DNA from 4 places in the Mesorhizobium loti R88b genome. Region 1 is predicted to be linked to each of the others. Evidence: predicted binding sites of a transcription regulator. Region 1 holds the regulator's gene; each other region holds the start of a gene.

Region 1 (7,561 bases):
GGGTCAGCGGCGTATCCGCATCATGATTTGTCCCCGCCGACGCGACTTCGATATCCTGGCGCTTGGAGAACACCTGCTCGGCGGTCGGGCTGCGCAAGCGGTTCTGGCTGCAGACGAAGAGGATTTTCTTCATGAGGTTAGCGCGCCAGGTCCGCCACCACGGCGTCGAGCACGATCATGCCGGCTGGCGTGGCGCGCAGGCGCGCATTGCCGATCGATGCCACCAGCCCCTCGCCCTGCAGCATCGACAGCCGCGCGCTCGACAGGCCGCGGCCTGAAAACGCCTCGTAGCGCTGGAGGTCGATGCCCTCGGCGAGTCTGAGCCCCATCAGCAGGAATTCGTCGGCCTCTTCCGAGCGTGTCAGGATCTCGCCGCCGGTGATGCCGTGGCCCTTGGCCTCGACCAGATTGGCCCAGGTTTCCGGCATCCGCTCGGCGATCGTCACCGTTCGGCGGCCATTCTCGACGAAGCGGCCATGCGCGCCGGGGCCGACGCCGACATATTCGCCATAGCGCCAGTAGGTCAGATTGTGACGACTCTCGGCGCCTGGCCTGGCATGGTTGGAAATCTCATAAGCCGGCAAACCATGTGCGGCTGTGATCTCCTGCGTCAACGAATAGAGGTCGGCGGCATGGTCGTTGTCAGGGATGATGAACTTCTTTGCCGCATGCAGCGCGTGGAAGGGCGTGCCTTCCTCGATGGTCAGCTGATAGAGCGACAGGTGGTCGGCGGCGTGGCCGATGGCCTGTTCGAGCTCGGATGCCCAAGCTTCCGGCGTCTGGCCCGGCCGGGCGTAGATCAGGTCGAAGGATAGCCGTGGAAAGATCTCGCGCGCCAGCCCGATCGCATGCAGCGCTTCCTCGACATTGTGCAGGCGGCCGAGGAAGCGCAGATCCTTGTCGTTGAGTGCCTGCACGCCCAGCGAGACGCGGTTGACGCCTGCTGCTCTATAACCACGAAACCGTTCGGCCTCGACCGAGGACGGATTGGCCTCCAGCGTCACCTCGATGCCATCCGGCACCGTCCAGTTTTTCGCCACCGCGTCCAGAACCCTGGCCACGGTTTCCGGCTTCATCAGCGACGGCGTGCCACCGCCCAGAAAAATGCTGGTCACCTCGCGCGGCCCGGTGCGCTGTCGCATCGTCGCCAGTTCCGCCTCGAAGGCGGCAGCAAAGCGCTCCTGGTCGACCGGCTGGTGGCGGACATGGCTGTTGAAGTCGCAATAGGGGCACTTGGCCGCGCAGAACGGCCAATGGATATAGACGCCGAAACCGGGCGCCCGGTCGAGCAGCATGCTCATGCCTCTCCCAATCTCGCTTTGGCGAATTTCTGGAAAGCGCGGGCACGGTGCGACAGGGCGGTGGCCTGGCCGGGCTTCCAGCCGTGTTTTTCCTCGGCCGTCATCTCGCCGAAAGTCTTGTCGAAACCATCGGGCAAGAACACCGGATCGTAGCCGAAACCGAGCTCGCCGCGCGGCGGCCAGACCAGCATGCCTTCGGCCTCGCCGCGATAATACTCGGCCTCGCCATCGGGGAAAGCCAGGCAGATGACGGCGACAAAGCGGCCCTTGCGCTGTTCGGCCGAGGCGGCGCCGACTTCCTGCAACGCCACTTCGGTGCGCTGCATGGCCATGGCGAAATCTCTGCTGCCATCCGGGGTTTCGGCCCAGTTGGCGGTGTAGACGCCGGGCGCGCCGTCGAGCGCGTCGACGCAGAGGCCCGAATCATCCGACAGCGCCGGCAGGCCGGTCGCCTTTGCGGCGGCCAGCGCCTTGATGTAGGCATTCTCCTCGAAGGTGGTGCCGGTTTCGTCCGGCTCGGGCAGGCCATAGTCCTTGGCCGACTTCGCCTCGAAGCCGAACGGTCCCATCAAATCGGCGAATTCGCGCAGCTTGCCGGCATTGTGGCTGGCGACGACGATCTTCTTGCCATCAAGAGAATGCATCAAAGGCCCCAGATCCTTGGCTCGGCGAACTCGATCGAATTGCCCGAGGGGTCGCGTATATAGATCGAACGGCCGCCTTGCGGCCATTCGAATTCGCTTTCGATGGCGATTCTTTTTGCCCCCAGATGCGCTTTCCAGCCGGCGATCTCGTCGGCGGTTGCCGAAAAGCAGAGATGACCCTCACCGACCGTGCCATGCGGCGGCACCGGCAGCCGGGCGTCCGGCGCAGGAGGTATTTTGGTCGCCTCGGCGTTGAAGATGAGCAGAACGCCGGGGCCACAGCGAAAGAAGAGATGGCGGCCGTCGACCTTGCCGAGGAGGGTGAGGCCGAGAATGTCGACGTAAAATTCTTCCGCCGCCGTCAGATCGGTGACGTACAGGGCTGATTCCAGGATGGCGGAGGGTTTCACCAGAAAACCAATGGCCTAAGCCACCGCCATCTGCTGCAAACTCACCAGCCGTTGGATGCCTTTCTTGGCCAGACTCATCAACTCCCCGAACTGCCCTTCCGAAAAAGGCTCGCCCTCGGCGGTGCCCTGGATCTCGACGACGCCGCCCTTGCCGGTCATGACGAAATTGGCGTCGGTGCCGGCCGAGGAATCCTCGAGATAGTCGAGGTCGATGACCGGCTGGCCGTCATGAATGCCGCAGGAAATCGCCGCGACATGGTCTTTCAGCACCTTGGCGACGCTGGCCATCTGGCGGGCTTCCATCCAGCGCAGGCAATCATAGAGCGCGACCCAGCCGCCGGTGATCGAGGCGGTGCGGGTGCCGCCATCGGCCTGGATGACGTCGCAGTCGACGGTGATCTGCTGTTCGCCCAGCGCCTGCAAATCGACCACGGCGCGGAGCGAGCGGCCGATGAGGCGCTGGATTTCCAGCGTGCGGCCGCCCTGCTTGCCGGCGGAGGCCTCGCGGCGCATGCGTTCGCCGGTCGAGCGCGGCAGCATGCCATATTCAGCCGTGACCCAGCCCTTGCCGGAATTGCGCATCCAGCCCGGTACTTTCTCCTCGAGACTGGCGGTGCAAAGCACATGCGTGTCGCCGAACTTCACCAGGCACGAGCCTTCGGCATGCTTGGAGACGCCGCGCTCGAAGGAGATGGCGCGCATTTCGTCGAATTGGCGTTTGGAGGGGCGCATTCAGGCTCTTTCCCGTCATTTTTTTGAATCGTGGCCGGCTTGTAGCTCCACCAAGCCCATGGCGCAAAGGAAAATGGCCGGGCGATCTGACACAGACACCGGGTTGCGCCCACCGCACCGAAGTCTATATCCTTAGGGCGGAGGTTTTTTGGCCGTATGACCAAGGCAGTCGATCCCAGTTCGCAGTCGCCGGCGCTTCAATCCCTCGACATGCGTTCCCGTGACATCTTCCGGCGCATCGTCGATTCCTATCTCAGGGATGGTGAACCCGTGGGCTCGCGCAGCCTGTCGCGCATCCTGCCGTCCTCGCTGTCGCCGGCCACCATTCGCAACGTGATGAGCGATCTCGAACATCTCGGGCTGATCTACGCTCCCCATATCTCGGCCGGCCGGCTGCCGACGCAGGCCGGCCTGCGTTTCTTCGTCGACGCCTTCATGGAGCTAGGCGACCTCTCCGACGAAGAGCGCCGCACCATCGAGGCGCAGGTGCGGGCCTCCGGCTCGGGCGCGACGCTGGAGCACATGCTGACCGAGGCCAGCCAGATGCTGTCGGGCATGTCGCGCGGCGCCGGCCTGGTGCTGGCCGCCAAGAACGAAGTGGCGCTGAAGCATATCGAGTTCATCCAACTCGAGCCGACCAAGGCGCTTGCCGTGCTGGTGTCGCAGAATGGCGACGTCGAGAACCGCGTCGTCGAGTTGCCCGCCGGCATCACCGTCTCGCAACTGCATGAAGCCTCGAATTTCCTCAACGCCCATATCAGGGGCCGCACGCTGGCCGAGGCGCGCATCGAGATCGCCCGCATCAAGGAAGAGACCAGGGCTGCCCTCGACACGCTGTCGCAGGATCTGGTCGAAAAGGGGCTGGCAGTGTGGGCGGGCGCCGATAGCGGCCTGCCGGCACGGCTCATCGTGCGCGGTCGCGCGAATCTGCTCGAAAACGTCACCGCCCAGGCGGATATCGAACTGCTGCGGCATCTGTTCGAGGACATGGAGACGCAGGACGGGCTGATCCAGCTGCTTGATCTCGCTGAAGAGGGATCAGGCGTGCGCATCTTCATCGGTTCGGAAAACAAGCTGTTTTCGCTGTCGGGCTCGTCGCTGGTCGTCGCGCCCTATCGCGACAAGGATGCCCGCGTCGTCGGCGCGCTCGGCGTCATTGGCCCGACCCGGCTGAATTACGCGCGCATCGTGCCGATGGTCGATTATACGGCGCAACTGATATCGCGCATGCTTCGTTGAGCTGATCTAACCGAGGAGACGACGATGGCGCTCGAAGAAATCAAGGCCCGGATCAGCCTGCTGCTGGAAGAGATGGTCAACCAGCCGGAAGACGTGCGCGAGGTGCAGGAGCAACGGCGCGAGAAACTGCGCGAAATGCGCGCCATGGGCCTGCCACTGCCGGCCGATCTCGTCGAACTGGAAAGCCGCCTCGACAGCGACCTCGACGCCACGGAGGCCTGAGCGGCAACTACTAGTCAGACGTGTAGCGCGGAACAACCGGCGATGCCGGTCGTTGCTCTGGCCACAGCCATATTTCGTTGCTGGACACGCTTGGAGGAATTCCATGATCCGAATTGCCTCGGTCACGGCCATCCCCATCAGCATCTTGATCGCCAGCTCTGCCTTCGCGGCCGATCAACCGGTGCTGAAGGGTCCGGCCGCCTTCGGCGACTGGCGCGCCGACAAGCCCGGCGTGCGCCGGCTGATCAAGCCGGAAGACCTACCGAAGCCCTATGTCACCAAATCCGCTTCGAACAGCGCCGGTCTTGCCGACATGCCGACAGGCGCGAAGCCGCAATTGCCGCCCGGCTTTTCCGCCGAGCTGATCGCGTCCGGCATCGACAATCCGCGCGTCGTGCGCGTGGCACCCAATGGCGACCTGTTCGTCGCCGACAGCGAGGCCAACCAGATCCGCGTCTATCGTCTTGCCGAGGGCAGTGCGAAACCCGTCGAGAACGGCGTCTTTGCCGGCAATCTCAACCAACCCTATGGCATCGCCTTCTATCCGCCGGGCGACGACCCGCAATGGGTCTATGTCGCCAACAGCGACAGCATCGTGCGCTTCGCCTACCGCAAGGGCGACCTGAAGGCATCAGGCGAACCGGAAACCATCGTCGACAACATTCCATCGAACCATCACTGGACCCGCGATATCGTTTTCTCACGGGACGGCAAGACGCTCTATCTGTCGGTCGGCTCCGGCTCGAACGTCGCCGAGGATATGGGCAAGGCGCCGGATGGCGGCCTCGACGCGTGGCTCAAGTCGAAGCCGCTGGGTGCGACATGGGGCTCCGAGGACGGCCGCGCCGACGTGCTGGCCTTCGATCCGGATGGCAAGAACGGCCGCATCGTCGCCACCGGCCTGCGCAACTGTTCGGGCATGACCATCCAGCCGGCGACCGGCGCGCTGTGGTGCGTCGTCAACGAGCGCGACGCGCTGGGCGACAATGTGCCGTCCGAATACGCCACGTCGATCAGGGAAGGCGCCTTCTACGGTTGGCCCTGGTACTACATCGGCAACCACGAGGATCCACGCCACAAGGGCGAGCGCCCCGATCTGGCCGGCAAGGCCACCATTCCCGATGTGCTGATGCAGGCGCATTCGGCGCCGCTCAACATCGCCTTCTATACCGGCAAGGATTTTCCCCAGGAGTATCAGGGCGATGCCTTCGTTGCCCTGCACGGCTCCTGGAATCGCGGCAATCGGACCGGCTACAAGGTGGTGCGTTTGCTGTTCAAGGACGGCAAGCCGACCGGCGAATACGAGGATTTCATGACCGGCTTCGTCGTCTCCAACGGCGAGGTGTGGGGAAGGCCGGTCGGCGTGGCGGTCGCAAACGACGGTGCGCTGATCGTGACCGAGGACGGCAACGGCACCATCTGGCGCATCACCCATGGCAACAGCCACTCCTGAGCGCTTGACCCTCGCCCTGGTGCAATAGAATCCGGCTGAAGGGAATTCACCGCCGCCTGACTTCGTGCGACAAGGCGCAGTCACAACAGCATCGCGTCCCGAACGTGCAAGGCCGCATCCATGACCCTCACCGGCTTCCTCGCCTACAGTGCCGCGCTTGGCATCGCCGCCGCCATTCCCGGTCCCGGCGTAACAGCACTTGTCGCGCGGGCGCTCGGCTCCGGCTTCCGCTCGTCTCTGGCCATGTCGTTCGGCCTGATGCTGGGCGACCTTACCTACCTGACCGCAGTGGTGCTCGGCCTCGCCTTTGTCGCGCAGACCTTCGGCATGGTGTTCCTGGCCATCAAATGGGCAGGGGTCGCCTATCTCGCCTTCCTCGGCTGGCGCTTCTGGACCGCCGGCATCACGCCTGAAACCATTGAAGCCCGGAAGGGCAAGGCTGGATTCGTTTCGAGTTTCGCGGCAGGCCTCACCGTGACGCTCGGCAATCCGAAGACGATGATCTTCTACCTCGCCATCACGCCGACCATCGTCGACCTCAAGACGATCACGCTGGCCGATTACGGTATTGTCGTCGCGCTGACCGTGGTCGTCCTGTTCATCGTGCTGGTGCCTTACCTGGCACTGGCCGCCAAGGCGCGCTGGTTCCTGAAGTCGCCGCGCGCGCTGAAGGTGCTGAACCGCACCGCCGCCGGCTTCATGGTCGGCGCCGCGGCAGCGATCGCCGCCCGCCAATAGGGTCCTTTCGGCCAAAATATTCCAGATATCGACCTTCCCGGAAAACCCTTTTCCGGGGCGATGACGTTTTAGACACAGGCCCCACTCGGATATTTTCCGTCGTCGGTCTATCTTGCGCGATCGAAGGCCCTATCTTGCCGCCACTTGCCTGAAATCCTGGGAGCGAAACCAATGAACAAGCCTGTCACCTCCGCCCGCGTCCCCGGCCGCGGCCGCATCTACGATTCCATCACCGATACGATCGGCGATACACCGCTGGTGCGGCTCGACAAATTCGCCAAGGAGAAGGGCATCGTTGCCAATCTCATTGCCAAGCTAGAATTCTTCAATCCGATCGCCTCGGTCAAGGACCGCATCGGCGTGGCGATGATCGAAGCGCTGGAGGCAGCCGGCAAGATTTCACCCGGCAAGACGACGCTGGTCGAACCGACCTCGGGCAATACCGGCATCGCGCTTGCCTTCGCCGCCGCCGCCAAGGGCTACAAGCTGATCCTGACCATGCCGGAGACGATGTCGGTCGAGCGCAGAAAAATGCTGGCGCTGCTCGGCGCCGAACTGGTGCTGACCGAAGGCCCGAAAGGCATGAAGGGCGCCATCGCCAAGGCCGACGAACTGGCCGCGACGATCCCCAACGCCATCATCCCGCAGCAATTCGAAAACCCCGCCAATCCGGAAATCCATCGCACGACGACGGCCGAGGAGATCTGGAATGACACTCAGGGCGAGGTCGACATCTTCGTCGCCGGCATCGGCACCGGCGGCACCATCACCGGCGTCGGCCAGGTGCTGAAGAAGCGCAAGCCCTCGGTACAGATCGTCGCG
Region 2 (7,561 bases), 2.9 Mb from region 1:
CTGCATGAAGGGTAATGGATCACTGGCCGCGTCATGGTGAATGGCGATCGAACAGGTCGGCCTGTTGTAGAAGGGCGAGAGCCAGAATTGATCGGGTGCGACGCTGCGCACCTCCATCGGGAAATAGACTTCCGGAAAGCGCTTCTCGGTCAGCTCGATGATCTCGGCCAGCGCCTTTGGTCCTTCCTCGAACGGAAGGTGATATTCCATCTCGTTGAATTTGGTCTGCCGGTCGCTGGCATAGACGTTGAGCCAGTCCTGCACGTAATCCTCGGAAGGCACTTTGGCGACGGCACCGAGGATCAGCCGCCGGCGTAGCGATGGCAGCCAGGCGAGCCCGGTGCGCAGCCGGCGCAGCGTGCGCAAGGAGCCTTCATCATCCTCGGTCGGGCGCGTGGCGGTCGCCGCATCACTGAAGTCACTGGCGATGAACTGCGCATAGCCCGAGAATGGAATGTAGTAGAACTCGGCCGATCGGTGCGCGGTCATCATGTTCTCGAAGTCGCGCAGCATGTCGGCGATCGGCAGCACCCACTTGCGCCGCCGCAGCCGGTAGGTCGCGATGTTGTTGAGCGTCACTTCGCTCAAGACGCCGAAGGCACCGAGCGCCACACCGATGGCGTGGATCGTGTCCTGATCCCCTGCCCTGGTGAAGTCGCGTATCTTGCCAAGCCCGTCGACGACCTGCACCGTCTCCAACTGCGTGTGATAGGCGCCGAGCGTCGGTCCCGAGCCATGGGTGGCGGTTCCCAGCGCGCCGCCAATCGCCTGGCGGTCGATATCGCCCATGTTGGGCAGGCCTTGGCCGATGCCTTGCAGGATGTGCATGAGCGAACCAAGCCGCGTCCCTGCCCGCACGCGCGCCTGATGCTTCTCGGCGTCATGCGAGACCAGCCCCTCGAGCTTCTCCAGGGACAAGATCGTGCCCTCGGATTTCACCAGCGGGGTGAAGGAATGACCGGCGCCGACGACGCGAATCGGGCCGGGTGCCGTTCGCACGAGATCGCCGAGCTCGCCCGCATCGGCAGGGCTGGCGATCAGCCGAGGTTGAGCTGTGACATAGCCGGACCAGTTGCTCCAAATGTTCGGCATGGTGCTCACGCGACAACCCGGCGACGCCGCGCCACGAAGACAAAAAGACCGAGCAGCAGCACGCTGGCCAAGGCACTGGCGGCGGCGAACTCCGGCACCGGGCGAAAATCCTTGCCGTCGATGAGCAGCGACGCCGCGACAGGCCCGATCGCCAGGCCGAAGAGCTGCGCGGCCGGCACCAGCAGCACGGCCGTGCGTGTGTCATCCGCCGTGATCGCCAGCCGTATCTGATAGGGCACGATGAACAGGAGGATGAAGCCCATGACCAGGGTGGCGACCCAGAATGTGGTGAGGCCAGGTCCGCTGGCGAGAACAAGCGAACACAAAAGCGCCACCACACCGATCACCACAATGGCAATGCGATAATCGATACGGGCCTCGAACACGGTCGCCGACATCGCGCCCAGGACCTGAACCGCGAGGCTGGCTGAGACAATCAGGCCGGCGGTGCGGCCATCGATGCCGAATTGGGCGCCAAGCGGCTCGAGAAACGCCCAGACCGAGCCAAAGAACATGAAGTAGCAGAAGACGCACAACAGTGCGGTGATCGACGGAACCGTCAGCACATTGGCCAGATTCTCTTCCTTGGGCAGGTCGGCGTAGTCAGCGGGGACAATGAAGGCGACCACGAGCGACAGGACGCAGACGACCGCGAGAATGAGGAAGCCGCCAGCCGAACCGTGGGCCGGAATGACATAGAGTGCCAGCAGCAGCGCCAGCGCGCATTGCGCCAGAGTCTGCATGGTGACGAAATAGCCGCCGATGCGCTCGGCCCGGCGCGAACGGGCGATCAGTTCAGTGGCGACCGCGACAAGGCCGCCTTCGGCAAGACCGGCCAGGGCGCGCGCCGCCATCAGCGTGTTGGCGCCGGCGGCATAGGCTGTCCACACATTCGCCAGCGCCAGCAAGAGCAAGAGGACCGCACTTTTCCAGCGCATGTTGTGGGCCGAGAGCAGCATCGCTACGATCGCTGAGCCGATCGCGATGGCGATCATCTCGGCGGTGGCAACCAGCGCCAGTTCGTCACCGCTGACATGGCCCTCGGTGTAGAGGGCGCCGAGCAGGACGGGCTGCAGGCCGAGAATGAGCAGGCCGACCGACCCGATCCACAGGGCGGAGGCAAGCTGTCCGCCGGTCGGATTGCCGACCAGCCAGTCGCCGCTTCCGGTATGCGCGTCACCAGATGCCAAAGCCGCCTCCCAACGTCCCTTGCCGTGCGCCGAAAAAGCTGACAACCTGTCAGTATTTCAGAAACTGATACTTGATCATATTTCTTGTCAACCAGAATTTGCCAATGCGTGCGAAAGACCGGTGCATGACGGAAGCAAGGCGTACAGCGACCGAACCGAGGCGCAAACCCAAGCAGGAGCGCAGCCGCGAGCGCATCGACGCGATCCTGTCAACGACCATGCGGCTGATCGGCGAGAAGGGCATCGATGCCGTCACCATGAAGGAGGTCGGCATGCTGGCGGGCGGGCCGATCGCCACCGTCTACCATTACTTCCCCAACAAGTCGGCGATCCTGGCGATGCTCTATGAGCGGTTTTCGGAGGTCAGCCGCGCGCGATTGACTGCGATCATCGCCGACGTCCGCGAAGCCAGGGACGTCATCGCCGCTGCCGACCGGCTGCTCGACGACTACCACAACCGCGTCGCCGGCGATCCAGCCATCCAGGATCTGCAGAACGCCATCCAGGCCGACAAGGCGCTCAAGAACCTCGACATCGCTGAAACCCGGCATCAGGCCCGGATGTTCTGCGACCATGTCATCCCTTTGCTCGATCCGCAAAAGCAGGAGCAGTTCGAACGCATGGTTCTGCTGATCTTCCAGCTCGCCGGCGGCGTCGTGCGTCTGGCGCTTGCGGAGGGTGAGGCCGAAAGCCGCCGGACCATCGAGGATTACCGGTCGATCATCCACACTCAGTTGAGGCTTTTTCTTTAGACCGGCATAATGACGATGATCCGTTGTGGCCTATCTCGCCTGGCGGATGAGGCTTTCGAAGCCGTCGGCCAGATCGGCAGCGCCGGCCGCGAACATTTTCATCAGTTTTTGGGGACGGCCGGGGGTCTTGTTGGCATCGAGTAGGATCGCCCTGCCCTCATGCATGACGAAATCGAATTTCCCGTAGTCAAAGCCGAGTTCACGCCGCCGCTCGCGTATTTCCTCTGGAACCGGAACGGTCTCACGGCGGATCGTTTCCGACGCCTTGACCAGCCTGTTTGGCGAGACGTAGCGGGTGCAGCGTTCACGCTCTCCGCAAAACACCCAGAAACGTGCTGCGAAACCGTCGGGTTCTCTTTCCGGAATGAATTTATCCACGACAAGGTCATCGTTTTCAAAGACGCCGTCCGGAACTTCGCCGACCGATCCATAGACCTCATAGGGCTGCAGGGTTGGCAGATGTGGAAAAGGCTGCGGTTTTCCCGCGCGCTTCGATCGCCGGTTGAGGAGTCTCTCCGGAAAGCCCTGATAGTTCAGGTTGCTCTTGACGATGACCGGGCCTTGCCAGGCATCGCCTTGTGATATCTGCGCCCCGCTGATGTGTCGTTTGGAGATATCGGCTGCCCCGATATTGAGGCAGAACGGAAAACGCCTGGCATAGTCAACATGGTCCGCAGGCGTTATTGTCGCATCGACATGCAGAACCGCGATATCACCATCGCATATCTTTGACGGGCCTGGCTGGATCCGAACCGAATGACCACGCCTTTTCAGGTCCTCCAAAACATCGAAAAGCAGATAGGGGCTGCCCCTGCGCAACATCAGGTTTCGCCTGCCCAGGAACCGGTCATGCTCATGCGTTATGATAACGATGCGCGCCACTTATAACCCCTTGGCTTCAATGCCCGCTTCTATTAAGCCGCTCTAATTAGTCGATGCCAGACCTTATTGGGCTCCAGCGGGTTTGAATGACAAATCATTGGGATAATTATCACCAGCGTTGGCAGTTGCTGGACGCCCCGCTGCGGCCGACCGCGGAAACAGTTGGCATATTCGATCGCGAACTTGACCTCGGAAATGCCGACGTTCTTCTGCTCGGCGTGACCCCTGAACTGGCAGTCCTGGGCAGATCGATGCTGGCGATCGACCAGTCAGCAACCATGATTTCCGGCGTATGGGCCGGCGACAACGCCTCGCGAAAGGCGATGGCGGGAAATTGGCTCAGCCTCCCCTTGGAGCAGGCAAGTTTCGACGCGGTCATCGGCGATGGATGCCTCTCGGCGGTCGATACCAAAGCTGCACGCCACACGCTGTTCGGGGAAATCGCAAGAGTGCTCAAGCCCTGCAGGCGCGCGGCGATCCGCGTTTTTGCACGGCCAGAAACAGCGGATGATTTGCAGAGCATCGAAGCTCTGGTTTTGGCCGGTGGAGTCGAGAATTTCCACGCGCTCAAATGGCGCATCGCAATGGCCTGCACGAGCGACGACGGCGATTTCACAGTCAAGGTGCGAACGATCCGCGACACCTTCGATAGCATGTTCCCCGATCGCGAAGCTCTTGCCGCACGAACAGGATGGAGCATGACATCGATCAACACAGTCGATGTCTATGCCGGCTCGGACATAAGCTACAGCTTCGCGACGCTGGCCACGCTGATCGACGAGGCAAGCAACCGGTTCGGCGAGGTATGCGTCGTGCCGAGCGGCTCTTACCCGCTGGCGGAACGCTGCCCGCTGCTGGTGCTTGGGTCGCCGAGGCGGCTGTAAGCCTTGTATACCCCCTGTTGTCGGATGACAGCCGGCTCTGCAGTTGATGCGTTGGCGGTCGGGATTTTGCGCAATCGCAGGCCAGCACGAGAAAAATTTCCTGCGATAGCCCATTCCCACGCGCCTTGACTCTCGAAAGCCCCGCGCCTATTTCAGCGCGACGTTAGCACTCGCCTTTGGTGAGTGCTAACTCATATCCGGCGCCGCCGGATGGAGGAACTGTTTCTCACCGTTCTCATCGAGGAAGAAAAAATGGCAAAGTCGAAATTCCGCCCGCTTCATGACCGCGTGGTCGTTCGCCGGGTCGAATCCGAATCCAAGACCGCCGGCGGGATCATCATCCCGGATACGGCAAAGGAAAAGCCGCAGGAAGGCGAGATCATCGCTGTCGGCTCCGGCGCTCGTGACGAAGCTGGCAAGCTGGTCCCGCTGGACGTCAAGGCTGGCGACCGCATCCTGTTCGGCAAGTGGTCGGGCACCGAAGTCAAGCTCAATGGCGAAGACCTTCTGATCATGAAGGAATCCGACATCATGGGCATCATCGGCTGATTATCGGCCTCACCGTCAACTGAATTCCGGGCTTACCCCAAGCCCTTGCCAGGAGCTAAAAAATGGCTGCCAAAGACGTAAAATTCTCCCGTGATGCCCGCGAGCGCATGCTGCGCGGCGTCAACATCCTCGCCGACGCGGTGAAGGTGACCCTCGGCCCCAAGGGCCGCAACGTCGTCATCGACAAGTCGTTCGGCGCCCCGCGCATCACCAAGGACGGCGTCACCGTCGCCAAGGAAATCGAGCTTGAAGACAAGTTCGAAAACATGGGCGCGCAGATGGTCCGCGAAGTTGCTTCGAAGACCAACGACATCGCCGGCGACGGCACCACGACCGCGACCGTTCTGGCGCAGTCGATCGTCCAGGAAGGCCACAAGGCGGTTGCCGCCGGCATGAACCCGATGGACCTGAAGCGCGGCATCGATCTGGCCGTCACCGAAGTCGTCGCGGCTCTCGGCAAGGCTGCCAAGAAGATCAAGACCTCCGAGGAAGTTGCTCAGGTCGGCACCATTTCGGCCAATGGCGACGAGTCGGTCGGCAAGATGATCGCGGAAGCGATGCAGAAGGTCGGCAACGAGGGCGTCATCACCGTTGAGGAAGCCAAGACCGCCGAGACCGAACTCGAAGTCGTCGAAGGCATGCAGTTCGACCGCGGCTACCTCTCGCCCTACTTCGTCACCAACGCCGACAAGATGGTTGCCGAGCTCGAGGACGTCTACATCCTCCTGCACGAGAAGAAGCTTTCCAACCTCCAGGCCATGCTGCCGGTTCTCGAAGCCGTCGTGCAGACCTCCAAGCCGCTGCTGATCATCTCGGAAGACGTCGAAGGCGAGGCCCTGGCCACGCTGGTTGTCAACAAGCTGCGCGGTGGCCTGAAGATCGCCGCCGTCAAGGCTCCAGGCTTCGGTGATCGCCGCAAGGCCATGCTGGAAGACATCGCCATCCTCACCGGTGGCCAGGTCATCTCGGAAGACCTCGGCATCAAGCTCGAGAATGTCGGCCTCAACATGCTCGGCCGCGCCAAGAAGGTGTCGATCTCCAAGGAGAACACCACCATCGTCGACGGCGCCGGCAAGAAGGCCGAGATCCAGGGCCGCGTTGCCCAGATCAAGCAGCAGATCGAAGAAACCACGTCGGACTACGACAAGGAGAAGCTGCAGGAACGTCTCGCCAAGCTGGCGGGTGGCGTTGCGGTGATCCGCGTCGGCGGTGCGACGGAAGTCGAAGTCAAGGAAAAGAAGGACCGCGTTGACGACGCTCTGAACGCGACCCGTGCGGCCGTGGAAGAAGGCATTGTCGCTGGCGGTGGCGTCGCTCTCCTGCGCGCTTCGGCCAACATCAAGGCCACCGGCGCCAATGCCGACCAGGCTGCTGGCATCAACATCGTGCGTCGTGCTCTGCAGGCTCCGGCCCGCCAGATCGCCTCGAACGCCGGTGCGGAAGCTTCGATCGTTGCCGGCAAGATCCTTGAGAACAAGGGCGCGACCTTCGGCTACAACGCCCAGACCGGCGAGTATGGCGACATGATCGCCATGGGCATCGTCGATCCGGTCAAGGTTGTCCGCACGGCTCTCCAGGACGCGGCCTCGGTCGCCGGCCTGCTCGTCACCACCGAAGCCATGATTGCCGAAGCTCCGAAGAAGGACTCGGCTGGCGGCGGCATGCCTGGCGGCATGGGCGGCGGCGGCATGGGCGGCATGGGCGGCATGGATTTCTAATCCAGCCAACCCGGCTAAGCTTACGGAAAGGGCGGCAGCGATGCCGCCCTTTTTCATTGCCGCCTGCAACGATAGCGACCAGCGGGAGCTGCACCAATTGACCGTGCAGCTGCCTCATTCTTGTGCAATTTCCCAGCAAAATCAGCAACTTCGACTACGCCTTGGCGACGCCGCGCAAATTTGTCGGACAATATTTTTTAACATATTTGCGATTACTATAAGGGTGAGAGCACGGCCAGGTTGATCCTGCGTGTGGCGTGTCGGGTAATCAGCGATGCAATTTTTCCGGCGATTTTTGCGGAACCGCGACGGCAACGTGCTGATCATCTCGGCACTGATAATGCCGGTGTTGATCGGCATGGCCGCCCTGGTGACCGAATATGGCGCAGCGCTCGTCGAGCGGGCCGACAATCAGCGTGTAGCCGACCTGTCAGCCTATGCAGGCGCGCTTGCCTACAATGCCAACAAGTCCACCGACCAGATGACAGCCACCG
Region 3 (7,561 bases), 1.1 Mb from region 1:
ATCGTCAAATAGCTCGGGATTTTTGAGACGTCTCGTCAGCGACTGTGTCACGGTCAAACCGTCGTCCCCCTTCATGGTTAAGTTACTAGCTTCGCAACGTACTAATAAGCACACCTTGTGCCAGATGATCGGACGAGATCGTTCCGGCCCTCCGTCATTGCAAGCGCAGCTTCCCGACTGATTAGCCCATAGCAATGACAGCCTCAATCACGAGTCGCGCTAAGGCTTTCGCTCCATAGTAGGCAAGCGCGGATAGAGCTCGTGAAGAGCTGGCATAGGCGGAGTCGATCATCGAAATCGCCGACGTTGGCAACAGCACTGCGGTATCATTCTTTGAGCGGCTTCCACGGCCGCTCATATCAGGCATATCGAAAACCGACCGCCATGGTCGAACGTGCCATCGATGTAGTGGCTTGAGCGCTGCTAAGTCTTGATAGTCGCGCACAAAGCCATGTTTGTTCAGTTCGCCACCCGAAAGCTCCACTGCGACGATGTAGTGTGGCCGTGTAGGCGCGCGCACTACAATATCACGCGAGCCCAAACCTTTTCCGACCGGCTCCGTCCCAAAAAAAGGGGGCGGCGTCGCTGCCGCCCTCTCGGTATTTGAAAGCTGATAGAGGCTAGATTAGAAGTCCATGCCGCCCATGCCGCCCATGCCGCCGCCGCCCATGCCGCCAGGCATGCCGCCGCCGCCAGCAGACTCCTTCTTCGGAGCCTCCGCGATCATGGCTTCGGTGGTGACGAGCAGGCCGGCGACCGAGGCCGCGTCCTGGAGAGCCGTGCGCACGACCTTGACCGGATCGACGATGCCCATGGCGATCATGTCGCCATATTCGCCGGTCTGGGCGTTGTAGCCGAAGGTCGCGCCCTTGTTCTCAAGGATCTTGCCGGCAACGATCGAGGCTTCCGCACCGGCGTTGGCCGCGATCTGGCGGGCCGGAGCCTGCAGCGCGCGACGCACGATGTTGATGCCGGCGGCCTGGTCGGAGTTTGCGCCGACAGCGTTGATGCTCAGCGAAGCGCGCAGCAGGGCAACGCCGCCGCCGGGAACGATGCCTTCTTCCACGGCCGCGCGTGTCGCGTTGAGGGCGTCATCGACGCGGTCCTTCTTTTCCTTGACTTCGACTTCCGTCGCACCGCCGACGCGGATCACCGCAACGCCGCCCGCCAGCTTCGCGAGACGTTCCTGCAGCTTCTCCTTGTCGTAGTCCGACGTGGTCTCTTCGATCTGCTGCTTGATCTGGGCAACGCGGCCCTGGATCTCTTCCTTCTTGCCGGCGCCGTCGACGATGGTGGTGTTCTCCTTGGAGATCGACACCTTCTTGGCGCGGCCGAGCATGTTGAGGCCGACGTTCTCGAGCTTGATGCCGAGGTCTTCGGAGATGACCTGGCCACCGGTGAGGATGGCGATGTCTTCCAGCATGGCCTTGCGGCGATCACCGAAGCCCGGCGCCTTGACGGCGGCGATCTTCAGGCCGCCACGCAGCTTGTTGACGACCAGCGTGGCCAGAGCCTCGCCTTCGACGTCTTCCGAGATGATGAGCAGCGGCTTCGAGGTCTGCACGACGGCTTCGAGAACCGGCAGCATGGTCTGCAGGTTGGAGAGCTTCTTCTCGTGCAGCAGGATGTAGACGTCCTCGAGATCGGCAACCATCTTGTCGGCGTTGGTGACGAAGTAGGGCGAGAGATAGCCGCGGTCGAACTGCATGCCTTCGACGACTTCGAGTTCCGTCTCGGCAGTCTTGGCTTCCTCGACCGTGATGACGCCTTCATTGCCGACCTTCTGCATCGCTTCCGCGATCATCTTGCCGACCGACTCGTCGCCATTGCCGGCGATCGTGCCGACCTGGGCAACCTCTTCCGAGGTCTTGATCTTCTTGGCGTTCTTGATCAGCGTCGCGACGACGTCGGTCACGGCAAGATCGATGCCGCGCTTCAGGTCCATCGGGTTCATGCCGGCGGCAACCGCCTTGTGGCCTTCCTGGACGATCGACTGCGCCAGAACGGTCGCGGTCGTGGTGCCGTCGCCGGCGATGTCGTTGGTCTTTGAAGCGACTTCGCGGACCATCTGTGCGCCCATGTTTTCGAACTTGTCTTCAAGCTCGATTTCCTTGGCGACGGTGACGCCGTCCTTGGTGATGCGCGGGGCGCCGAACGACTTGTCGATGACGACGTTGCGGCCCTTGGGGCCGAGCGTGACCTTCACCGCGTCGGCGAGGATGTTGACACCGCGCAGCATGCGCTCGCGGGCATCACGGGAGAATTTTACGTCTTTGGCAGCCATTTTTAACTCCTGGCAAGGGCTTGGATTGAGCCCGGGAATTCAGTTGACGGAAAGGCCTGATATCAGCCGATGATGCCCATGATGTCGGATTCCTTCATGATCAGAAGGTCTTCGCCATTGAGCTTGACTTCGGTGCCCGACCACTTGCCGAACAGGATGCGGTCGCCGGCCTTGACGTCCAGCGGGACGAGCTTGCCGGCTTCGTCACGAGCGCCGGAGCCGACAGCAATGATCTCGCCTTCCTGCGGCTTTTCCTTTGCCGTATCCGGGATGATGATCCCGCCGGCGGTCTTGGATTCGGATTCGACCCGGCGAACGACCACGCGGTCATGAAGCGGGCGGAACTTCGACTTTGCCATTTTTTCTTCCTCGATGAGAACGGTGAGAAAAGCGTCCGGCGACGCCGGATAACTTACAAAGCTCGGCTATGCCGGCCTGCGGTTAGCACTCACCAAGGGCGAGCGCTAACAATGCGACGAGATAAGCCCCAGGCGGGGGCTAGTCAAGACAAGAGGGTGGGCGATCACGATTTTCCGGACGATGCAGCCCTGAAAGAGTCGAGCCAATCGATGGTGTTCGGAGGCTCGACCCACAGGATGAATCCACCCTGCGGATCGGTAACCATTGTGCCTTCCGCGATCTGCCAGCGCGCTTCGTCGCACCGTAGAGAGCGAGGTGAGGGGCTGAGCATTTGGTAGCGCCGAGACGTGCCGAGCTTTTGCGTGGAGTGGCCATGCGGGATGTCTCCTTTAGCATCATCTCCCGCACCAGAGGCTTGCCCGTTCATGGGACTGTATTTCTATCCACAGGGTGGATGCATCTCATCGAAACAAACGATTTTATCAATCTTCCGGAATCTCGCGTTTGACGTCAGCACCTCACACGCCCTGATCGCCCGCTCCCCTCACCAGAGCGGCAGATTTTTTGCAGAGGTACTCGGACTGAATACGCGTTCCCATTCACGTTAGTTGTGGATAACAAGGCTGAATTAACATGCAGAATCTGCGCATCTAAATCGATTTGAGCACTCACGGACGTTGCGGACCAGAATCGCCGTCACCCTGAAATCGACAAGGCATCGGCTATCCCAAAATCGGGGCTTGACGTTACGTAAGGTCCTATGTTTTCCGATGTGCGGGAACGACTTCCAGTCTCAGCCCAAGGGCAACGAAAATGAGGGCAGCAATGGTGGCTGGCGAACCTAATGACGTGCGGGTCAAGCGTTGTAGTGGGGGATGGGTTGTTCATATTGTCGAGGACGGCAAACTGACAGTTCTTCGGTTCAAGACACAGTTTCCCGCCGAAAATTACGCCGATGGCCAACGAGCCAGGCTCGGTCTTGCTGCCAAGCCACCGATCGACGAACCTGATATGTAACGCGATCAGGCGTCGGATGGCTGGCGAGCCTTGGCGCCGGCGAGAAACACTTTGCCGAAGGCCCACCTCAATGCTGCTTGCGGCCGTTCGGCTAGCCATATTCGCGATGATGGTTGGCACCGCTGCCGATGCGGAAGACGGTGGCCTGCTTGATCGACACGGCGGCAAAGATCATGAAAAGCCAGGTCGTCAAGGACCCAGCCGCGGCGCTTGAGAAAGCAGAGAGAATTTGCAAGCCGCCACCGCAAGTAACCTGAGACAAGGGTCAGACATGCAAACCGCTGTTCGCGGATCAGCAGCTGCGAGACATTGCGCCATCCCACGAAGGCCCACGGTGCCCAAGGCGCAGTGGGCATCGGCCTTTTTCAGCAACTTCGTCGAGTCTTAGACCAGACGCTCTTCAGTGCCGAGGCTCGCACATCTGCGGAGCGCGGCTCACGCCCCGGAAACCAAGGCTGGAATTGCCAAAGCTTCATTCGCCTCATCAAGGATCGAGAAACTGTAACGGCCGTCTGTGTCAAGATCGACGGAGTAGCTCAGGCGGTCGAGTATGTAGTTATCCTGGTCGAACGTGACGATGCGCGGCTTCAGCGAGGTGATATGCGCTTCGTCCAGGTAGATGGAGTTGCAGACGATAATTGGGTCGTCGGGCTGACAGGTGCGAGCCGCCGCTCCGTTGAGGATGCAGCACCGTGAACCGCGCTCGCCGAGGATGACATAGGTCGAAATCCGCGCACCGGAATTCTTGTTCCATATCTCCACGAATTCCATCGGCAGGATCCCGGCTGCCTCGCAGTGGTCGGGGTCGAGCGTTATCGAACCATGGTAGTTGAGGTTCGCTTCGGTGACGTGGATGCCGTGCAGCTTGCCGGCGACTAGTTTTCGCATTGGTCGTTGTCCCTGTATTCATCGTTCAAGGTCAGTCTTGGCAGTTCGGTTCGCGCGGCTAAATTCCAACGACGATCGCACCGCCGCTAAGACCCGCACCCGCGGCCGCCAGAAGAACCTTCTCCCCTGGCCGGAACGGCGCCGCCCGATGGGCGAGCGACAGCGAGAGCGGGATCGTCGCGGCGGAAGAGTTGCCATACTCGGCGATCGTCTTGACGATCGCTTCATCGGCGATGCCGAGGTTTCGCCCGACCGCATCGAAAATGCGGGCATTGGCCTGGTGCGGCACAAACCGATCGATGTCCTGTGGTCGCACTCCGGCAACGGCAAGCGCGCTTGTAGAGCAATCGGTCATCATCTCAACAGCTTTGGCGAACACTTCGCGTCCGTCGGTCATCGTCATCCGAGTTTGCCCGAGATCCAGATCGTCATGGAATGGGATGCTGCTTCCGCCGGCCGGGATCTGGATCAGCCCGTAGCGCGAGCCGTCCGAATCCACCGAAGCGCCGAGAATACCTAGATCAGGGTCCTCGCACGCACCAATCACCAGGGCGCCGGCGGCATCGGCGAAAAGGACCGAACTTGCGCGCTCGGCCGGATTGATGCGGCGGCTGAGGATGTTGGCGGCAATGACAAGGCTCGCCTTCCCATGCAGACGAGTGAAGCCGTCGGCAAACATCAGCGCATAGATGAAGCCGGCGCAAGCGCCGGTCAGATCGACGGCGCCGGCGCGGCCAAGGCCGAGTTTGTGCGCGACCAGGGGTGCGCTGGGCGGCAGAAGGTGGTCGGGTGTCGAGGTGGCAAGCAACAAAAGACCGATGTCGCTGCGGTCGATGCCGGCGTTCGCCAAAGCCATGTCGCCAGCCTGCGTGGCAAGACCAGACAGCGTGTCTTGGTCCGTTGCCCAGAAGCGCGAACGTATCCCGGTGCGCCGCTCGATCCAGCCGGGTTCTAGCCCGAGACGGTTTTCGATTTCCGGGTTCTCGACCTTGCGCGACGGCGCATGATGACCAAACCCGAGGACGCGCGACGATCGGCTCATGGCTTTGTGCCGAAGCGTTCGCCGGCCTCCTCGATGGCGTCATGGAGCCCGTCCAATTCCTCGCCGGTGATGCAATAGGGCGGCAGAAGATAGAGGACATTGCCGAGCGGGCGCACTAGCAGGCCGCGCTCGAGGAAGAAGGCGCGGAGCTTCGGTCCGATCTCGGCCAGATAGCCGGCTGAGCCGGTGCGCAGATCGAGTGCCGCGATCGTGCCGGTCGCCCGGCAGTCGGTGAAATATGGATTGTCCCGGAAGCGTTGCAGCCCGGCGGCCTGCTTCGCGCTCAAGGTCGCGATCCGTTCGGCCACCGGCTCGTCGCGCCAGATCTCGACATTGGCAAGTGCTGCCGCGCAGGCAATCGGATTGGCGGTGTAGGAACTCGAGTGGAAGAACGTCTTCGTGCGGTCCTCGGAATAATGGGCCTGGAAGATGGCATCGGTGGCAAGTGTGGCGGCCAGCGGGATGGCACCGCCGGTCAAGCCCTTCGAGGTGCACAGGATATCAAGAGATATGGACGCCTGCTCGCAGGCGAACATGGTCCCGGTGCGCCCCCAGCCGGTCATCACCTCGTCGGCGATCAGCAGAGTTCCGGAGGTTTCTGCGATCTTCTTCAATTCGGTGAGAACCGAGGCCGGATACATCAGCATGCCGCCGGCGCCAAGCACGAGCGGCTCGACGATCAGCGCGGCCGCGCGCCGGTCACGGCTGACGGCCTCGAAACGATCCAGCGTTTCCTGCTCGCGCCCGGAGGCCGGGAAGGGGATTGTGTCGACCTCGAACAGCAAGGGCTCGTAGGCGGCGTTGAACACGCCTCGGGCGCCGACGCTCATCGTGCCGATGGTGTCGCCATGATAGCTGTGCTCCATGACGACGATGCGCGAGCGCGGCGCGCCGATGTTGCGGAAATAGCCGAGCGCCATCTTCAGCGCGACTTCGACTGAGGTCGAGCCGCTGTCGGAATAAAACACCCAGTCGAGACCGGTGGGAGCGAGCCCGACAAGCGCCCTGGCCAAGCGTTCGGCTGGCTCGTGGGTGAAGCCCGCGAAGATGATCTGGTCGAGGCTCGACGCGGTCGTCTCGATGGCCCTGATGATGCGGGGATGGCGGTGGCCATGCGTGACGACCCACCAGGACGAAATGGCGTCCAGGATACGTGTGCCGTCAGCCTTGTAGAGATAGGCGCCTTCCGTCCTGACGATTTCAGGGATAGCCGGCTCGAGCGCGTGCTGGGTGAACGGATGCCAGACTTGAGACTGCGACATCACTCGCCTCCTGCGATCGCTGCGAGGTCGAAGCCGGCAACCATCGCTTCCCTCAGCGTCTCACTCGTCAGCGGATCGAGCAGCGGCAGCCTGCCAAGCTGGCGTATGCCGCTGAATTCCACGATTGTCCTTTGCGTATCGGCCACTTCATCGCCGATGAAGGCGATGCCGACGAGCGGGATCGAGCGAGCCCGCAGGGCCTCGATCGACAACAAGGTGTGATTGATGGTGCCGAGCTTGGTACGGGCGCACAGGATGACCGGCACCCGCCACTGAGCGAATATGTCGATGAACTTGGTCCGCCGGTTGAGCGGCACCATCAGTCCCCCGGCACCTTCGATGACGATCGGACCCGGCAAGTCCGGAAGCGAGAGCCTTGCCACGTCTATCGCGACGCCATCGAGTTCGGCCGAACGATGCGGCGACAGCGGCTCCTTCAGGCGATACACTTCCGGCAGCACGCGCCCCGGCGGAAGGCCGGCAAGCCGCGCAACAACCTCGCTGTCGGTCTCGCCGTCGAGGCCCGACTGCACCGGCTTCCAGTAGAAGCCGTTGAGGAAGCCGGCCAATCCCGCCGAAAACACCGTCTTGCCGATTCCGGTATCTGTTCCGGTGATGACGATGCGCTTGGTCATGTCGAGGCCAGCACCTCGACGAGCGCCTCGACCATGGCGGAAATGTCGGCTTCGTCGACGTTGAGCGTCAGCG
Region 4 (7,561 bases), 2.1 Mb from region 1:
AGGGCCGGACCAAACGGACCGGTGGCGACGCGATAAAGAATTTCCTGCTCGATCAGCGGCGCCATCGCCGGAATATCCCGCGGCCGGTCAAGCAGGCGCAGCAGCCGCACGACAGCATCGAGCAAATCCGGGTGCGCCTTGTTGACGGCCACCGCTCGCATGTCGTGCGGGGCCGGCGCCATGTTGATGCGGCCGAACAGGTCCTTCAGCCGCTCCGGCTCGATCCGCAGGCCGAGCCCGAGGTTCGGCGCCTCGGAGCTAGCCTCCGTCACCCGCGAGACGACCGGCAAATCGAGCGAGACCACCAGATAGTCGCCAACACCATAGGTATGGAGTTCCTCCCCGATTGCCAGGCTTTTGGCGCCCTGCACCACCAGCGCCAAGCAAGGCCATTGCGCGGTGTAAACGCTTTTGCCGGTCGAGGAACGCCGGCTGAAGAACAATGTGTCGATCGCCGTCGCGCACTCTTCGTCCTCACCTGTGAAGCGGGTGATGATCGACGCCATCTCGCCATAGGGATCGCCCGCGAGTGTCAAAAGGCACCTGAAATCTTCAAAGCTGTCATGGCCTCAATCATATCGGATCCTGCGAAACTGGCCAGCGGCGACGGTCGAGCTTTGCAGGATCGTGCATGAATCTTGCAGGATCGCGATAACGCCGGACCGGCACTTCGCCGCATAACGCCGCCATCGGGAGCGTGCTCCCAATCAACAAGCGGAGCCTCTCATGACGAGTTCACCCAGCAAAGTGGTGCTGATCACCGGCGCCTCGAGCGGCATCGGCGAGGCCACGGCCCGCCACCTCGCGGCAAGCGGCCACAGCATCGTGCTCGGCGCCCGGCGGATCGACCGGATCGCGGCGATCGTGCGAGACATCGAGCAGGAAGGCGGCCAGGCATTTTCCCACGAACTCGATGTCACCGACCTCGACAGTGTGAAAACTTTCGTCGCCACGGCCCGTCGACGCCATGGCCGGATCGATGTGCTGGTCAACAATGCCGGCGTGATGCCGCTGTCGTTCATGGCCGAGTTGCGCGTCGACGACTGGAACCGCATGATCGATGTCAATCTGCGCGGCGTGCTCAACGGCATCGCCGCCGTGCTGCCGATCATGGGCGAACAGAAATCCGGCCACATCATCAATGTCGCCTCCGTCTCCGGCCACCGCGTCGATCCGACCGCAGCCGTCTACAGCGCCACCAAATTCGCTGTCAGGGCGCTGTCGGAAGGGCTGCGGCAGGAAAGCCGGGACCTTCGCGTGACCGTGGTCAGCCCGGGCCTCACCCGCACCGAATTGTTCGACGGCATCGCCAACCCGCAAGTCGAGGCCGGCGCCCGCGCCATGCTGGATCAATCCTCCATCCCGCCCAGCGCGATTGCCGAGGCAATCGGCTTTGCCATTGGCCAGTCGGATGGCGTCAACGTCAACGAGTTGGTCGTGCGCCCGACGGCGCAGGGCTGAGCACCAACGGAGAGATGACATGACCGAAGCGATCGAAGTGACGACCTTCAGGCTGAACGGCCAGTCCTGCGCCGAGTTCATCACCGCCAATGCCGATATCGATGCCTGGCTGAAACGCCAGCCGGGTTTTCGATCCCGCCGCATCGCCGAGCGCGACGACGGCACCATTGTCGACGTGCTGCTCTGGGCTTCAGCCGATGCCGGCCGCAACGCTGCCGCCGGCATCATGACCGAGATGGGCCATTCGCCGGTGCATGCCATGATCGATCAGCGCAGTGTGGACTGGACCGTGGCGCCGGTTCGCCACACTATCGGGTGACGGAGGATCACCATGGTCGTTCACGCACATCACCGCTGTGGCTGGGCGCAGAGCGACCCGCTGATGCGCGCCTATCACGACGAGGAATGGGGCGTTCCCCAGCATGATCCCCGCATGCTGTGGGAAATGCTGATGCTGGAAGGGTTCCAGGCAGGTCTCGCCTGGATCATCGTGCTCAGGAAGCGCGAGGCCTTCCGCGCCGCCTTCGCCGGTTTCGATCCGCGGAAGGTGGCGCGGTTCGGCGCGGCCGACATCGAGCGGCTGATGGGCGATCCCGGCATCGTCCGCGCCCGCGCCAAGATCGAAGCGACGATCCGCGGCGCGCAGATTTTCTGCGAGATGGCGGAGCGTGGCGAGAGCTTCGCCGACTTCTGCTGGTCCTTCACCGATGGCAAGGTGCTCAAAAGCGACGGCCACGGCTTCATCGCCACGTCACCGCTGTCGGAACGTATTTCCAAGGAGATGAAACGGCGCGGCTTCAAATTCGTCGGCCCGACCATCGTCTATGCCTGGATGCAGGCCGTCGGCATCGTCAACGACCACGCCGCCGGCTGTTTCAGACGATCGCAAGTCGCGCTCTGATCGCGGTGCTGCCGCGTCTTACATCGGACGTTTGGGCTCGCTCTTCGGCGGCGCAGCCGTATCGGAATCGGATTTCTTGTGCTTGTCGGCGGCAATCCTGCGGATGCGGTCGAAGCGGCTTTCCTCGGTCTTTTCGGTCGTAACGACCGTCTCTGGCTTCCGCACGAACGTGATCATGGATCCGTCTCCTGGGCTAGAGGCCTGCGCGCCGGGAGAGACTCCCCCGGCGGGTAGTATCGAACTTCAGTGCAGCCGGCGTGGCTGGTTCAGGTCAGGGCTGGAAGGCGGCTTCGATGAAGCCACCCCCAAGCTGGCTGAACTTAATAACCACCCATGCCGCCGCCGCCACCGCCACCTGCCGGTGCCGCATCCTTGGCCGGGATGTCGGTAATCATCGCCTCGGCGGTGATCAGTAGGGCCGCGATCGAGCCGGCGTCCTGCAGTGCGGTGCGCACCACTTTCGCCGGGTCGACGATGCCGGCCTTGATCATGTCGACATAGACCTCGTTCTGGGCGTCAAAACCCTGATTGTGGTCCTTGCTGTCGGTGAGCTTGCCGACGACGATCGAGCCTTCGACGCCGGAATTCTCGGCGATCTGGCGGATCGGGGCTTCCAGCGCGCGCAGCACGATGGAGATGCCGGCGGTGACATCGGCATTGGCGCCGGTCAGGCCTGCGAGCACGGAGCGGGCACGCAGCAGGGCGACGCCGCCGCCGGGCACGATGCCTTCTTCAACCGCCGCGCGCGTTGCGTTCAGCGCGTCGTCGATACGGTCCTTCTTTTCCTTCACTTCCGACTCGGTGACGCCGCCGACGCGGATGACGGCAACGCCGCCCGACAGCTTGGCAAGACGTTCCTGCAGCTTTTCCTTGTCGTAGTCGGAGGTGGTCTCCTCGATCTGGCCCTTGATCTGGGCGACGCGCGCCTGGATGGTCGCCTTGGTGCCGGCGCCGTCGATGATCGTGGTGGTGTCCTTCTCGATCAGCACGCGCTTGGCGCGGCCGAGCATCTCGATGGTGACGTTTTCAAGCTTGATGCCGAGGTCCTCGGAGATCATCTGGCCCGATGTCAGCACCGCGATGTCTTCCAGCATCGCCTTGCGGCGATCGCCGAAGCCTGGCGCCTTGACGGCCGCGACCTTGAGGCCGCCGCGCAGCTTGTTGACGACCAGCGTGGCAAGAGCCTCACCTTCGACGTCTTCCGAAATGATCAGCAGCGGCCGGCCGCCCTGCACCACCGCTTCGAGGATCGGCAGCATCGCCTGCAGATTGCCGAGCTTCTTCTCGTGGATGAGGATGTAGGGCTCTTCCAGCTCGACGCGCATCTTGTCGGCGTTGGTGACGAAATAGGGTGAGAGATAGCCGCGGTCGAACTGCATGCCTTCGACGACGTCGAGTTCGGTTTCGGCGGTCTTGGCTTCCTCGACGGTGATGACGCCGTCATTGCCGACCTTGTCCATCGCCTTGGCGATCATCTCGCCGACGGTGGCGTCGCCATTGGCGGCGATGGTGCCGACCTGGGCGATCTCGGCCGACGACTTGACCTTCTTGGCCTTCGCCTTGATCTCGACGACGACGGCAGCGACCGCCTGGTCGATGCCGCGCTTCAAATCCATCGGGTTCATGCCGGCGGCGACCAGCTTGGCGCCTTCGCGCAGGATCGAGGCGGCCAGCACGGTTGCCGTGGTGGTGCCGTCACCGGCGAGGTCGTTGGTCTTCGAGGCCACTTCGCGCACCATCTGCGCGCCCATGTTCTCGAACTTGTCGGCGAGCTCGATTTCCTTGGCGACAGTGACGCCGTCCTTGGTGATGCGCGGCGCGCCATGGGCCTTGTCGATGATGACGTTGCGGCCCTTGGGGCCGAGCGTGACCTTCACCGCATTGGTGAGGATCTCGACGCCGCGCAGCATGCGGTCACGCGCATCGGTGGCGAATTTGATTTCCTTGGCAGACATGATTTTTATCCAGTTCGTATTTGGAGTGGATCAGTCGCCGCGCGGAACGCGCAGCGCTGTCGTCGCTTAAGTCTTGCGGCGTCCCGAAGGACACGCGATGCGCCGGTCAGGCGGCCTTCTTGGCAGCTACGGTCTTGGCGGCACCGGTTTTCTCGGTGGCGGCCGTCTCGCTCTTGTCGACGACGCCCATAATGTCGGCTTCCTTCATGATCAGAAGGTCCTCGCCGTCGATCTTGACCTCGGTGCCCGACCATTTGCCGAACAGGATGAAGTCGCCTGCCTTGACGTCGAGCGGAACAAGCGCGCCGTTTTCGTCGCGTGCGCCAGGGCCGACAGCGATGACTTCGCCTTCCTGCGGCTTTTCCTTGGCATTGTCGGGAATGATGATGCCGCCCTTGGATTTGGTGTCGCCTTCGGCGCGCCGGATGACGACGCGGTCGTGGAGTGGCCGAAACTTCATGAGAACTTCTTTCTGGGACCGGCTTAGGCGGCCGCGCCTCTCATATAGGCGCATTGGCACTCGATAGATAGGAGTGCCAAAAATTATTCGGTGCGCCGTTTAAATATATAAAAGTATTATTTCGGCTTGGCGTTTCGTGATATCGCCAAGGGACTAAATAATTCAAAAAATTGAATTTTGCCGGTCGAGTGCCTATTTATCGGACAAGTTCACTTTCACGATTTCAAACCCAAGGGAGATTTGTTCGATGGCCGAAGGCAATCAGACGATCATGGAAAAAGCTGAAGCCCGCTTTGTCGACAAGCAGAAAAAGACAGCGGAGAAAAACAAGGCAACCGCCGAATACATGTCCGAAGCGAAGGCCCGGGAGATCAAGACGGCAAAGCTCAGGGGTTTGCGGCTGGCCAAGGAAGAAGCCGACCGTATCGCTGAAGCCCTGAACCCGACGCCGAAGAAGAAGCGGGTGACCAAGAAGGCTGCCGCGACAGAGGCCAAGACGACAGAGGCAAAGACGGGGGCCAAGACATGAGCCTGACCTTCCCCAACCGCAGCCGCAGCTATGACGAAGCCGGCAAGCGCATCCGGTTCGTCGGCCATGACGGCATGTTCCAGATTTCCTTCTCGGTTGCCGCCGATGCGATGACCAGGATGCAGCCCGCGACCGCCGCCAATGAGGCAGGCTACCTCGCCACATTCGACACGCAGAGCGGTGCCATCCGCGACGTGGCGTCCAGGGCCTATGACCGCACCCGCAAGAGTATGTATGTGCTGACGGCAGCCGACTTCGGCTGATCAGCCGAGTTCCATGCCCTCGATCATCGTGCGTATCTTCGCGGCCTTTTCGAAATGATCGAGGCGGTGGGTTCTGATCCACCATTCCGCTGCTTCCATCAGCAGTTCGGGGTCGTCGTTTCTGTTGGCGAAAAACGCGTAGAACGACACGCCGACGGTGGGGCCCTTCTCGGAGATCTTGCGGTCGCAGACGTCCAGTATCTTTCGCCTCAGGCTCGCTCTCACGGGAATTCTCCGGTTTTGATTCGGCGGGGTCTCGGGCCCGCCCTTTGAGCTGACAGCCGCAGCGTTCAATCCTTGCGCTCCGCCCTCTCCCGGCGCCTGACGTCGCGCGCATTCATCTGCACGACCATATCCTCGGCCTCACGCGGGCTCATGCCGACCATGACTTTTTGCCGGACCACCGCTGGCTGGCCGGTGAAGACATCGACTATGGTCCAGCTCTGGGGAAGCTCCATGCGCAGTGTGTAGCGATTGGCCATGCTGACTTACCTCAACCATGCATCATGAAAAACACCGCACCCAGGACCAGCATCGTCCACGCGATCACCGACAATTTGAGCACCATGCCGCCATGCGCGGTCAGGAGCTTCCGCAAGCGCGGCACGATGCCTGCCGAAGAGGCCGGTGCGGCCAGAACAGCCCCCCTTGCCTTGACTCCAAGTTTTCCAAAGACCGGCAGCAGTGACGGTTCACGCACGAAATAACCTCGAATGTCGGGGAAAGCCGGAGCGAGCAAGCTCCAGCCCCCTTTCATAGCACTCTTTTCGCGGGCGTCCTGCATGCCAAATGCAAACAGGTGGGTTTGACGCACCCCGGCGCAGCTTCTTCGCTATGGTATTTTTGGAGGCCTCGCCTCGGGATCGAACCGAGGCTTCAGAGATTTGCAGTCTCCAGCGTAGCCGCTCCGCCACGAGGCCATTGCCGTCGACCTAACGGGCAAATGCTTGCGGAAAAGTTAAACGCAAAGCGGGTTCTGTCGGCACGTTGAAAAATGCTGTGAGCATCGTTGCGGCATCGCTTTTCGGCAGGCGCCACTCACCGACCCAGGATCGGATCCAGCACGGGAAGGCTGACGATCGACGCCATGGCAATGAGGCCATAGCAGGCCCAGCGATAACCGCGCTCACTTGTCTGGCCAAACACAAGCGAGCCGAGATAGAGGCCAAACCCGTAGAACGGGCCCGTCGCCAGCGCCAGGACAAGAACCGGTCGGGTGATCAATCCTCCCGCCAGATAGCTTGCCCCGGTCAGCGCACTCGATATGGCGAAATAGAGGACGATGTTGGCGCGCACCACCACGCCATTGCCACCCCCGCCAAGCCAATAGGCCACCACCGGCGGGCCGCCGACCTGGGCGGCGCCGGAGAAGAAGCCGGCAAGCCCACCGACGCCGATCGTCAGCGGCGTGGCGGGACGACCATGGTAACGCCAGCCCGACATCAAAAGGCCGAGCAGCAGCACCACCAACAGCACGATACTCCAGCGCAGCGTCAATGGATCCATCCGCGCCAGCGCATAGGTGCCGAGCGGCACGCCGACCAGCGCGCCCAGCGTCATCGTGCCGACGCTGGGCCGGTCCGCCAGCAGCCAGCCACGCGGCAGCAGTCCGAGCGCGGCGACCGCATCGATGATCAGCAGCAGCGGCGCTGACGATTGCGGCCCGATAACCGCGCTTGCCAGCGGCATGAAGATCAGCGCCGCGCCGAAACCGGAAAAGCCGCGGGCGAAGCCGGCGATGAAGGCGGCAGCCAGCAGGAACAGCACCGCGCCGCCGGAATGACCGGCGATCGACAGATCGGCCATGCTCATATCCGGCCAGTGCCGTTGGCTGGACAGTTCTGTGCGGGCCGGCGATGGAATTCAGGGGCGAGGTCTTCGGCACGGATCACGGCGTCTCTCCAGTGATGGACAGAGCAACTTTAACGCAGCATTCTCGCAGCTTCATGCTGAAAGATCACCTGATAGAGCTGCGAAAATGCACGACATTGA

Evidence for each region. The regulator HrcA, encoded in region 1, represses chaperone genes, less so after heat shock. The targets are predictions, from matches to a motif close to GTTAGCACTCNCNNNNNGNGAGTGCTAAC.
Region 2: groES (co-chaperone GroES) is a predicted target of HrcA. The motif match lies at 4,963-4,991, and genes of this name have one in related genera.
Region 3: groES (co-chaperone GroES) is a predicted target of HrcA. The motif match lies at 2,725-2,753, and genes of this name have one in related genera.
Region 4: EB235_RS14550 (co-chaperone GroES) is a predicted target of HrcA. The motif match lies at 4,830-4,858, and genes of this name have one in related genera.

What each region holds. Positions count from the first base shown of each region.
Region 1 covers NZ_CP033367.1:935,628-943,188, forward strand. The annotation lists gene EB235_RS04415 (low molecular weight protein tyrosine phosphatase family protein) at 1-133, opposite strand, end outside; gene hemW (radical SAM family heme chaperone HemW) at 138-1,301, opposite strand; gene rdgB (RdgB/HAM1 family non-canonical purine NTP pyrophosphatase) at 1,298-1,945, opposite strand; gene EB235_RS04430 (VOC family protein) at 1,945-2,355, opposite strand; gene rph (ribonuclease PH) at 2,371-3,087, opposite strand; gene hrcA (heat-inducible transcriptional repressor HrcA) at 3,244-4,326, shown strand; gene EB235_RS04445 (hypothetical protein) at 4,351-4,548, shown strand; gene EB235_RS04450 (PQQ-dependent sugar dehydrogenase) at 4,652-6,001, shown strand; gene EB235_RS04455 (LysE family translocator) at 6,122-6,739, shown strand; gene cysK (cysteine synthase A) at 6,911-7,561, shown strand, end outside.
Region 2 covers NZ_CP033367.1:5,208,825-5,216,385, forward strand. The annotation lists gene EB235_RS25525 (D-arabinono-1,4-lactone oxidase) at 1-1,092, opposite strand, end outside; gene EB235_RS25530 (MFS transporter) at 1,098-2,282, opposite strand; gene EB235_RS25535 (TetR/AcrR family transcriptional regulator) at 2,408-3,034, shown strand; gene EB235_RS25540 (hypothetical protein) at 3,065-3,916, opposite strand; gene EB235_RS25545 (class I SAM-dependent methyltransferase) at 4,003-4,800, shown strand; gene groES (co-chaperone GroES) at 5,053-5,349, shown strand; gene groL (chaperonin GroEL) at 5,412-7,067, shown strand; gene EB235_RS25560 (TadE/TadG family type IV pilus assembly protein) at 7,342-7,561, shown strand, end outside.
Region 3 covers NZ_CP033367.1:6,999,586-7,007,146, reverse strand. The annotation lists gene EB235_RS33775 (NAD-dependent succinate-semialdehyde dehydrogenase) at 1-75, opposite strand, end outside; gene groL (chaperonin GroEL) at 626-2,284, opposite strand; gene groES (co-chaperone GroES) at 2,347-2,643, opposite strand; gene panD (aspartate 1-decarboxylase) at 4,097-4,549, opposite strand; gene EB235_RS33750 (beta-ketoacyl-ACP synthase III) at 4,608-5,591, opposite strand; gene EB235_RS33745 (adenosylmethionine--8-amino-7-oxononanoate transaminase) at 5,588-6,853, opposite strand; gene bioD (dethiobiotin synthase) at 6,853-7,488, opposite strand; gene EB235_RS33735 (8-amino-7-oxononanoate synthase) at 7,485-7,561, opposite strand, start outside.
Region 4 covers NZ_CP033367.1:2,998,795-3,006,355, reverse strand. The annotation lists gene EB235_RS14580 (AraC family transcriptional regulator) at 1-536, opposite strand, end outside; gene EB235_RS14575 (SDR family oxidoreductase) at 727-1,461, shown strand; gene EB235_RS14570 (hypothetical protein) at 1,481-1,780, shown strand; gene EB235_RS14565 (DNA-3-methyladenine glycosylase I) at 1,793-2,362, shown strand; gene EB235_RS14560 (hypothetical protein) at 2,381-2,539, opposite strand; gene groL (chaperonin GroEL) at 2,683-4,317, opposite strand; gene EB235_RS14550 (co-chaperone GroES) at 4,424-4,777, opposite strand; gene EB235_RS14545 (hypothetical protein) at 5,025-5,306, shown strand; gene EB235_RS14540 (DUF1488 domain-containing protein) at 5,303-5,569, shown strand; gene EB235_RS14535 (DUF6500 family protein) at 5,570-5,794, opposite strand; gene EB235_RS14530 (hypothetical protein) at 5,860-6,051, opposite strand; gene EB235_RS34750 (hypothetical protein) at 6,063-6,383, opposite strand; tRNA gene EB235_RS14520 (tRNA-Cys) at 6,414-6,489, opposite strand; gene EB235_RS14515 (sulfite exporter TauE/SafE family protein) at 6,608-7,381, opposite strand; gene EB235_RS14510 (LysR family transcriptional regulator) at 7,548-7,561, shown strand, end outside.